DNA from 3 places in the Paraburkholderia sp. ZP32-5 genome. Region 1 is predicted to be linked to each of the others. Evidence: riboswitches for the same ligand, from Rfam matches in the RefSeq annotation. Region 1 holds a riboswitch; each other region holds the start of a gene.
The links. A riboswitch is a leader RNA that binds a small molecule or an ion and turns the genes downstream of it on or off. The one in region 1 is predicted to bind cobalamin.
Positions count from the first base shown of each region.

Region 2: linked by a shared signal. The riboswitch ahead of cobW (cobalamin biosynthesis protein CobW) and the one ahead of cobG (precorrin-3B synthase) in region 1 are both predicted to bind cobalamin.
Region 3: linked by a shared signal. The riboswitch ahead of L0U82_RS03870 (TonB-dependent receptor domain-containing protein) and the one ahead of cobG (precorrin-3B synthase) in region 1 are both predicted to bind cobalamin.

Region 1 covers NZ_JAJEJP010000002.1:1,609,741-1,613,323, forward strand. Annotated here, with positions in the region: gene L0U82_RS25865 (cobalt-precorrin-5B (C(1))-methyltransferase) at 1-577, opposite strand, end outside; gene cbiE (precorrin-6y C5,15-methyltransferase (decarboxylating) subunit CbiE) at 577-1,800, opposite strand; cobalamin riboswitch at 1,884-2,062, shown strand; gene cobG (precorrin-3B synthase) at 2,156-3,583, shown strand, end outside.
Region 2 covers NZ_JAJEJP010000002.1:1,362,132-1,365,714, forward strand. Annotated here, with positions in the region: partial or broken gene cobA (uroporphyrinogen-III C-methyltransferase) at 1-128, opposite strand, end outside; cobalamin riboswitch at 378-663, opposite strand; cobalamin riboswitch at 745-1,023, shown strand; gene cobW (cobalamin biosynthesis protein CobW) at 1,210-2,301, shown strand; gene cobN (cobaltochelatase subunit CobN) at 2,315-3,583, shown strand, end outside.
Region 3 covers NZ_JAJEJP010000001.1:905,646-909,228, forward strand. Annotated here, with positions in the region: RNA gene ssrS (6S RNA) at 61-242, opposite strand; gene L0U82_RS03860 (cell division protein ZapA) at 399-710, opposite strand; gene L0U82_RS03865 (ATPase) at 707-1,066, opposite strand; cobalamin riboswitch at 1,273-1,532, shown strand; gene L0U82_RS03870 (TonB-dependent receptor domain-containing protein) at 1,624-3,576, shown strand.

The sequences.
Region 1 (3,583 bases):
ACGGCCGCACGATGCCGGTGGTGCCGAGTATCGACAGTCCGCCGAGAATGCCCAGGCGCGGGTTCATCGTTTTCAGCGCCAGTTCCTCGCCGCCTTCGACACCGACCGTCACTTCGAAACCGCCGCCGTACCCATGCCGCTCCGCGAGTTCGCTCAGGTGCCGGGTCATCATCTGACGGGGGACGGGGTTGATCGCCGGCTCGCCGACCGGCAGCGTCAACCCGGCGCGCGTGACGGTGCCGACACCAGGCCCCGCGCGAAAGATCACGCCCGGCTCGGCCACGAGACGCACGCGCGCGAACACGACCGCGCCGTGAGTCACGTCGGGGTCGTCGCCGGCGTCCTTGATCGTGCCCGCTTCCGCGATTCGCTCGCCTTCTGTGCTGCCCTCAAACAGCCGGCAGAACGTGAGTCGCATCGGCACATGCTGGCCCTTCGGCAACACGATGTCGGCGACCTCGCTGACCTCGCCCGCCAGCAGCAGACGCGCGGCCGCGAGCGACGTCGCGGTTGCGCAACTGCCGGTCGTGTAGCCGCTGCGTAGCGGCGCCGGTTGTTCGGGAGTCTCTTCGCGCATCACGAATCGGCCGATGAAGTCGCCGGCTTCACTACTTCGAGCAGCGTAATCGGCAACGCCTGGCGCCATGTATCGAAGCCGCCGAGCGGTTGTGCATGCGCGAGCGCGATACGCGTCAACGAGCCGCCATGCTGTTCGCGCCACGCGGCCAGCACCGCTTCGCCTTGCAGCGTGACCGCGTTCGCGACGAGCCGGCCGCCGTCGCGCAACTGTTCCCAGCAGGTCTCGAGCACGCCGGGCTCGGTCACCCCGCCGCCGATAAACACCGCATCCGGCGCCGGCAGCCCCTGCAACGCGGCGGGCGCGTGGCCGGCCACCAGTTGCAAACCCGGCACGCCGAGCGCATCGCGATTCTGTTCGATGAAGCGTTGCCGCGCGTCGTTGGCTTCGATTGCGATCGCACGGCAACTCGGGTGCGCGCGCATCCATTCGATGCCGATCGAGCCGCTGCCCGCGCCGACGTCCCACAGCAATTCGCCGGGAGCGGGTGCGAGACGCGCGAGCGTGATCGCGCGCACGTCGCGTTTGGTCAACTGGCCGTCGTGGATAAATGCGTCGTCGGGTAGGCCGCTGGTCAGCGGCAGACGCGGCGCGTCGGCCGCCGCGCGGCAGTCGAGCGCGATCAGATTCAGCGCGGCCAGTTCGCCGGCCGACCATTGATCCGCGCGGCCATCGATGCGCCGTTCGAACTCGCCGCCGAGATGTTCGAGCACGCTCATCCGCGTCGCGCCGAAACCGCGCGCGGCGAGTGCCGCCGCGAGCGCCGCGGGCGTGTGGCCATCCGCGCTTAGCACGAAGATGCGCGCGCCGTCATGCAGATGCGTATTCAGCGCGGCCAGCGGCCGACCCACCAGCGACACGGTCGCGACCTCCTGCAACGGCCAGCCGAGCCGCGCGGCCGCCAGCGATAACGACGACGGCGCCGGCAGCACGCGTAGTTCGCCGACCGGCAACTGCCGCGCGAGCGTCGCGCCGACACCGAACAGCATCGGGTCGCCGCTCGCGAGCACGCACACCGGCTGAGGACGCTCGGCGAGCAGCGGCGCGAGATCGAACGGACGCGGCCACGCGGCGCGGCGCGCGGCCAGACGCGCGGGCAGCATCGCCAGATGCCGCTCGCCGCCATACACGACCGACGCGTCGAGCAAAGCACGCCGCGCAGACCGTCCCAAACCGGCGAAACCGTCGTCACCAATACCCACTACGGTCAGCCAGGGCTGCATGCATTCATCCTCATCGGGGCTCGTCAAAAGTGTGCCGAGCCACGCCAGTCAAAGCGTCCAGCCTCGTGGCGCGGTTCGAAAAAAGGCATAATACAGCCGCCGGTGCCCTTCGGGGCCGAAGAGGGAACACAGCAATGATGTGGCTGCCCCCGCAACTGTATGCAGCGAGTCCGTCTGCTCTACGCGCCACTGGTTTGACCGGGAAGGCTGCGACGGACCATGACCTGCGAGCCAGGAGACCTGCCGGCGAAACTGTTCGTGCCAGCCAACATCGGGCGGGGTGTACCGATGCCGCAGCAAAGTCCGCAATGCGGCTTGCTCGGGCCGTCGCGCGACGCTATATCCGGTGTCCGTCTTGAATCGAGCTTTGCCCTCCACTGCTTTACCCGATGCAGCCACGCCGCCGCGCGCTTCCGCGTGTCCGGGGCTGCTGCGCATCGTCGCCGCGCGCGATGGCGGCATCTGCCGGGTCAAGCTGCCGGGCGGCGTGCTGAGCGCCGCGCAGGCGCGCGCGATCGCCGCCGCGAGCACGCGGCACGCGAGCGGCGTGATCGAGCTGACCAATCGCGCGAATCTGCAAGTGCGCGGTGTGCGTGAAGGGCATGAGGCTGCGTTGAGCGCGGCGTTGATTGACGCGGGGATGGGGCCGGCTTCGGGTGCTGCGTACGCAGGGGCGTCCCCTTCTTCTGCTTCTTCCACGACGGCAAGCGACGCAAACCACGTGAATGCCGCGCTCAGTTCCGCCGACGACGTGCGCAACGTGATGATCAGCCCTGCCGCTGGCCGCGACCGGCACGCGCTGATCGACACCACGCCGCTGTGCACCGAACTGCTCGCGCTATTGCAAAGCGATGCGCGCTTCGCGGCGTTGTCGCCGAAATTCGCGCTGCTCGTCGATGGTGGAGAACGGCTCGCGCGCGTCGATCATCCGCACGACGTGTGGCTTGCGGCATCGGTTGACGAAGATGGGGTGCGCTTCGTGTTCGGCCTCGCTGGATGCCCAGGGCCGGCAACAAACACCAACGAATCGCCTGATGACAACGCGAACGGCACCGGCGCACTCGCCGCGATTGCTCCGTCACAGGTGCCCGCGCTCGTGCGCGCGTTGCTGCACACGTTCCTCGATCTCGCCGCCGCCGACACGACCCGCATGCGCGACCTGCTCGCCATGCATTCCGCCGACACCTTGCTGTTGCACGCGCAACGCTACGTCAACTTCCCGCTCACGCGCGACGCAACGCTGCGCGACTGGCGACGAGAAAATCCCGCCGACGCATCGCTGCGCCTCGGCGCCCATGCGCAACACAACGCGAACCTATCGCACGTCGGCGGCCAGCCACCGCTCGGCCGTCTTGACGCGACCACGCTGAACCGCCTCGCCGACCTCGCGCAACGAAATGGCAACGGCACGCTACACGTCACGCCGTGGCAAAGCGTGCTGCTGCCCGATATCCCGACGCAAGCCGCCACCGCCGTGCTAACGGAATTGATCTCGCTCGGCCTCGCCTGCGATGCCGCACAACCGATCGCGCATCTGATCGCATGCGCCGGTTCGAGCGGCTGCGCGAAAGGCCTCGCCGACACCAAGAACGACGCACTGCAACTCGCCGCGCAACTGCCCGCCGATGTCGACGTGCATCTGAGCGGCTGCGCGCGTTCGTGCGCGGCTGCCCATTGCGCGCCGTACACGCTGCTCGCGGTCGAACCCGACCGCTACGACCTGTATCGCCGCGACGGCTGCGCCGGATTCGGCCGGCGCGTCGCGTCCCAACTGACCATCGAC
Region 2 (3,583 bases), 250 kb from region 1:
TGCAATACGTCCGGATTCACGAGGTCGTCGACGAGCACGACATCGGCTTGCGCGAGCGCGCGGGTCGCCTTCAGCGTCATCAGTTCGACGTCGCCGGGGCCGGCGCCGATCAGCCAGGCGCGGGTCATCGCAGCGAGCATGGCGTGCGCCATGCGATGGTGGGACGAGAGAAGCGCTGCGCGATAGCGCGCGCGATGGTGCAGATCGAGTTCATGCGGTACTGCGAATCCGGGCGCGGCAACACACGTGATGGGCGGCGCTTTCCTCTGAAGTTCGGAAAACGCCACGGACGCGCGATGCCATGCTTGAACGCCTTCACATCCGTTCCCCGCGGATTCCGGCGGCCGGCGGCGCGATCGGTGCAGGTGCTGCACGCGGCGCCGCCACCGCGTCTGGCCGGTATCCGGGCTGGCGACCTCACGCGCTTTGCCTTCCCGTCCTTGACGTGGAATGACGAAGATACGCGCGAGATCGCGCGGATTCGTCGATTCACAGGACAGTGGCATCAAAAAACGCATGCGCGGCGCGCCAGAATCGAGGCGCGCGCCGCAGGTTGCTTACCGTTGCGGGGACAGCACAGGTTGAACGCATGATGCGTTGCCTGTTTCCCGTTTAACTGCACATGCGAGCGCATATGCGGGCACCAAACGCGCGCATACGATAGCACACGGGGCCTTGCCGGATAAGCGTCGGCGGCGGTTTTCATCGCGCGTGCTTTCTTGACTGGGCAAGGCTGCGGGCCTACACTCGCACGCACTTCTGGTGCTCGCCCGCGCGCTCGTGCGCGGGCAGTTAAACGGGAAACAGGGGGCCCATCTGCTCTGGAGCGGGCTAACCTGTGCTGTCCCCGCAACGGTAAGCGAAAAGCGGTGCAGGCCTTACGGCCGTGCGCCGCGGAGCCGGCTTCGATGTCCACGCGCAAGGCCGCGTCGGCATATCACCACTGGGCGAGAAACCACTCGGCCGGGAAGGGGAAGCGGCGCTTTCGCCAGCCCGGATACCGGCCCGAAGATGCAGGACGTACGCCGCGGGGATGCGGCGGCGCGTTCATGACTTCACTTTGCTTTCTGTGTTTCCGGGCGTTTTTGCGCGTGTCGTGTCTCCGGGCGTTTTCCGTGCGCTTTCCATGTCGCGGACAACGCCGTTGCTGCTGGACCGACACGCGAACCGACCGGCGCACCCATGCAACGTCTACCGATGGACCTCACGATGCAAACTCAATTGCGCAAGATTCCCGTCACGATCGTCACGGGCTTTCTCGGCAGCGGCAAGACCACGCTGTTGCGGCACATTCTTCAGCATGCGGAGGGCAAGCGCATTGCGGTGATCGTCAACGAGTTCGGCGAACTCGGCATCGACGGCGAGATCCTGAAGGGCTGCGGTATCGGCTGCGATGAAAACGGCGTCGAAACCGAAGGGCAATTGTATGAACTGGCGAACGGATGCCTGTGCTGCACCGTGCAGGAAGAGTTTTTCCCGGTGATGGAAAAGCTCGCCGAGCGTCGCGGCGAGATCGATCACGTGCTGATCGAAACATCCGGCCTCGCATTGCCGAAGCCGCTGGTGCAGGCATTCAACTGGCCGCAGATCAGAAACGGCTTCACCGTCGACGCGGTGGTAACCGTGGTCGATGGACCGGCCACCGCCAGCGGCCAATTCGCCGACAATCCGCTCGAAGTCGATGCGCAGCGCAAGGCCGATCCGAATCTCGATCATGAATCGCCGTTGCATGAGCTGTTCGAAGACCAGTTATCCGCCGCGGATCTGGTGATTCTGAACAAGACCGACCTGCTCGACGATGCGCAGCAAAGCGCCGTGGAAACGTTGATCCGTGACGAGATTCCGCCGCAGGTCAAGATCGTGCGCGCGCATAGGGGTGAGCTGGATCTGCACACGCTGCTGGGTCTCGAAGCCGCGTCCGAGGAAACCATCCATCTGCGCCACGATCATCACGGTTCCGCCGACGATCCCGATCATCATCACGACGAGTTCGATTCGGTCGTCGTGCAAGCGAGCGTGCCGTCGCGCGAAGCCGCACTCGCCGCGTTGCAGACGCTGGTCGAAAACCACACGATCTACCGCGTCAAAGGTTTTGCGGCGTTGCCGGGCGCGGCGATGCGGCTCGTGATCCAGGGCGTGGGCCGCCGTTTCGACAGCTATTTCGACCGGCGCTGGCAGGCCGGCGAAGGCGGCGACGGCTATTCGAGCCGCTTCGTGCTGATCGGCGAAGACCTCGATCAGTCCACCTTGCAGCAGGCATTCGACGCGGCGCTCGGCGCGACGTCGAACGCTGCCGCGTAACGGGCGCGCGACCATGCATCTGTTGCGCACGACGCCGGGCGGCTTCGTCGACGATACGCAGGGCGTGATCCGTATCGATCAGCAGCCCGCCGATATCGTCGTGCTCAGTTCCGCGGATACCACACTGTCGCTGCTCGCGAGCGTCGTGCCGCGTCTCGGGGATGGTTTCCCGAGCGTGCGGCTCGCGAACGTCACGTATCTGCGGCAGCCGGCCTCGGTCGATTTCTATGTCGACGACGTGCTGCAGCATGCGCGCGTCGTGGTGGTCGATCATCTTGGCGGCGAAGCGTACTGGCCGTACGGCATCGAGCAGGTCGTCGCGCTCGCGCAGCGCAAGCAGCAAACGCTCGCGATGTTTTCCGGCGACTTGCAGGAAGATCCGAATCTGCTCGCGCGCAGCACCGCGAGCGCGGAGTTGTGCCAGCAGTTGTGGCGTTATCTGCGCGAGGGCGGCCCGCAAAATGCGGAGGCATTCCTGCGCTGCATCGCGTATCGCGCGCTCGACTGGGGACGCGAGCCGGAGCCGCCGCGCGCATTGCCCGCCGCGTCGCTATATCACCCCGAGCGCGATATGCCGACCATCGCTGACTGGCAGGCGCGCTGGCGGCAGGATGCGCCGGTGGTCGCGATTCTTTTCTACAAGGCCCATCTTCAGGCCGCCAATACCGCGGTGTTCGATGCGTTGATCGACGCACTCGATGCGCAAGGGCTCAATCCGCTGCCGCTCGCGATTACGTCGCTCAAAGATGCGATGAGCCGCGAAGTCGTGCAATCGCTGTGCGCGCAACATCAGGCGGCGTTGGTGCTCAATACGACCGCGTTCGCGGCGTCCGCGATCGATGACCCGGAACCGCTCGCGCTGGCCGGCGACGCGCCGGTGCTGCAGGTGATCCTGAGCGGCGGCAATCGCGAAGACTGGCTCAAGGACAACCACGGCCTCAATTCGCGCGACATCGCGATGCATATCGCGCTGCCGGAGGTGGATGGCCGCATCATCACGCGCGCGATCAGCTTCAAGGGGCTTGCGTATCGTTGTCCGCACACCGAGGTCGACGTGGTGCGCTATCAGCCGGACCTCGAACGTGTGCGTTTTCTCGCCGAGCTGAGCGGCCGCTGGTGCCGTCTGCGTTCGCTCGATAACGCGGACAAGAAACTCGCGCTGATCCTCGCGAACTATCCGATGAGCGAGGGTCGTATCGGCAATGGTGTCGGGCTCGATACACCGGCGTCGGTGGTCGGCATTCTGTCGATGCTGCGCGACGAAGGCTATCGCGTGGCCGAG
Region 3 (3,583 bases), on a different contig from region 1:
GCAAAAAAACGGGACCCAAAGAAAAACGGCATCGAACCGAAGTCCGATGCCGTTCCAGATAAGGTCCCCGCCTTAGCCGCTAGGCCGGCATCCTGAACCGAGGGTTCAGAATTGGTCGCAGTTAGCAACACTTCGGGTACATCAGACAGAGTGACGCGCACGCCCGTGCTACAAATTTCCGCAACCGTGCACATGGCATTGGTTCAAGGAATATATGACCTTGGCGAACCAGGCAGGGAAGCTAAACCGATAAAGCTACAACACAATCACTTAACGATTGAACTCAAATGCTTGCCGTGATCTTCTCATGTACTTCAGAAAAGTGACACACGGGTACTGCATTCGAGCCACTTCGTTGAGCACGTGACCGGTTCGAAACCGGCACGCTGCTACGCTTGCTACATGCTGTACTGTTGGATCACAGTACCTAGCTGATCGTTCATTTGCTGCATTGTACGCCGGATTTCTTCAGCGGGAAATGCTTCTCCGTGTCTTACGCTGCTTTGCAGCTTAAGCAGTTCCGATGCCAGCGACAGCGCAGCCATGACGGCAATGCGATCCGTGCCGCGCACGTTGCTCGCGCTACGAATTTTTTTCATTTCCGCGTCGACGCGCGCCACCGCTTCGAGCAGCGCGCCTTCGGTTTCCGGCGAGCACGCGAGACGATAGGGTACGTCGAGGATCGAGACTTCGATCTGCTTGGTGGTCATGCGTTTTCTCCGTGGCGGCTGACGTCGCTTTCCGCTTCTTCGCCTTCGGGATGGCCAGAGTCGAGCAGATCGAGCTGGTTATCCGGTTCGCTGCTCGCGCGTGCGCGCGGCAATTTTTCGAGAATCGCATTCAGGCGCACCTGCGCGTCGTCGATCTTGGCGGACAGTGTGTCGCGTTCGGCTTGCAGCGCGTCGCGCTCCGCGCGCAATTGCGCGAGTTCCGCACGGGTGGCCTCGACTTCGGCACGTGAGTGCGCGAGCTGCTCTTCGAGCGCGAGCCGCGCTTCGTTGTGGCGCTGGCTGATCGCAATCAGCTTGCCGATATTCTGGGAGAGTGATTCGAGTTCGGTGAGCATGTGCTGCGTCCTCTAAAGACATCGCATTTTAGCGCGGAATATTACAGGTTCCGACAATTGTCTCGTTTCGAGACGTAACAACATCGCTTCTTGCACGCTTTTTCCCGACCATAAGATAAAAAACACGTCACCCGCCGGACAATAGCCCGCGTTTTACGGAACGGCTATTCGCGGGCACGCTTTCTTGACGCCCATCGAGGCCGCTCCTAAACTTGCCGCACTCTGGTGCTCGCGCGCGCGTTTCCGTGCGCGCAGTTAAACGGGAAGCAGGACGCGCGGGGTGTCGAACACCGCGGACGCGAACCTGCGCTGCCCCCGCAACGGTAAGCGACCGCATGTTCACATGCAGGTCGGTCCTGAACGCAGGTTCGAAGCTTAACTTGCGAGTGTGCCACTGCGCGTCACGCGTGGGAAGGCGGGACCGATGCGTCGCAGCCCGGATACCGGCCAGAGGGAGAGCACGTCGCCCATCAGAACGTCAAACAGGGGGGACGTCTCGTTACGCGTCGGCCTGCGGGGAAGCGGGCCGCGCCCGCCACTCACAGGAATATCATCCGATGCAGTCCCCCATCGCCCGCGCGGCGTTGCTCGCGTTCGCGAGCCTGCCGCTCGTCGTGCATGCGCAAAGCGCTGAACCCGCGGCTTCGGCGTCCGCCGTGCCGGCCGGCGCTTCATCCCCGTCTTCATCTTCGTCTGTCACTGCGGCAACCGCTCCCACCGATGCGAACCTCGCCGCCGCCGAAGCGGTCACCGCACTTGCGCCGATCGTCGTGACCGCCGAACGCGGACCGCAAGCGCTCACCGATGCGATTCCGCAAACCGCGCAGTTCGATCAGCAGGACATCGCCGACACCACCGCGACCGATCTGCCAGGCCTGCTGCAACTCGCGCCCGGCGCGCAGATCACGCGCAACGGCGGCCCCGGTTCGAGCGCGAGCCTCTCGTTGCGCGGCGCGTCGGCGACGCAATCGCTAGTGTTGATCGACGGCGTGCGCGTCGATTCGGTGAGCCTCGGCAGCGCGCAGATCTCGCAGATTCCGCTCGATCAGGTCGATCATGTCGAAGTCGTCAACGGCAACGTGTCCGCGTTATACGGATCGGGCGCGATCGGCGGCGTCGTGCAGGTGTTCACGAAGGACGGCGGCGATCATCCGCCGCGTTTCAACTTTTCAGTCGGCTACGGCAGCTATCACACGCAGACGCAAACGCTCGGCGCCAACGGCGCGCTCGATCGGGATGGCCGCACGACCTTCAGCATCACACTCGCACGCACCAGGGACGATGGCTTTTCGTCGATCAACCCGAGCCAGGCGCCGGGCGCGAATCCGAATGCGAACGGCTATCTGAACGAGAGCATCTCGGCATCGCTGCGTCACAAGTTCAACGACAACTGGGATGCGGGCGTGCGCTATTTGCAGTCGAACGGCAACAATAGCTACGACAACGCGTATGGCGTGCCGACCGATCTGAACAACCTGTATAGCAAGGTGAGTCAGGTGTCGGTGTTCGCGAACGGCAGGCTGACCGACTGGTGGACCACGCACTTCACGGTCGCCCAGGGCGACGATCGGAGCGTGTCGAATACCAACGGCGTCTATAACGGCCGCTTCGATACCGACAGTCGTCAGTACACGTGGCAGAACGATTTCGCGCTCGCCGCGCATCAGAAGCTGCAGATCGGCTACGAACATCTGGACCAGAGCCTCGACTCCGATACGTTCGGCGCGCCCGAGCGTCATGTCGATTCGGTGTTCGCGGGCTATACCGCGAGGTTCGGCCGCAACCAGATTCAGGCCAATGTGCGGCGCGACCAGTATTCCGATTTCGGCGGAGCGAACAGTTACTATCTCGGCTACGGTTTCGACATCACGTCGCACTGGAAGGCAACCGCAAGCTATTCGGATGCGTTTCGCGCGCCGAGCTTCGACGATCTGTACTATCCGTTGAGCGGTAATCCATCGATCCAGCCGGAGCGCAGTCATTCCGTGGAAGCAGGCTTGCAGTACGCGTCGAATGCGCTCGGCGTGATGCGCTTGAACGCATTCCAGACGCGCTATACGAATCTGATCGACTACGTGCAGACGACTCCCGGCATCTATCTGCCCGAGAACGTCGGCCATGCGAAGGTGCAGGGGCTCGAGGGATCGTGGAGCGGTCATGTCGGCAAGACCGACGTGCGCGCGTCGCTGACGCTGCAAAACCCCGTCGATCTCGACAACGACGTCGACCTCGTGCGGCGCGCGCGACGCTTCGGCTCGCTCGCGATCAATCGCAGCATCGGCGTATGGCGCGTCGGTGGAGAGTGGATCGTCAGCGGTCCGAGCGTCGATAGCAACGGCAACCTCGGCGGCTACGGCGTCGTGAATCTGTCGGCGCGCTACAACATCACGAAGGCGTGGTGGGTCAGCGCGCAAATCCAGAACCTGTTGAACAAGGACTATGAAACGGCCTACTCGTACAACTCGCCGGGGCGCGGTGCGTATGTCACGCTCGGCTGGCAGCAGCAGTAATGCGCGC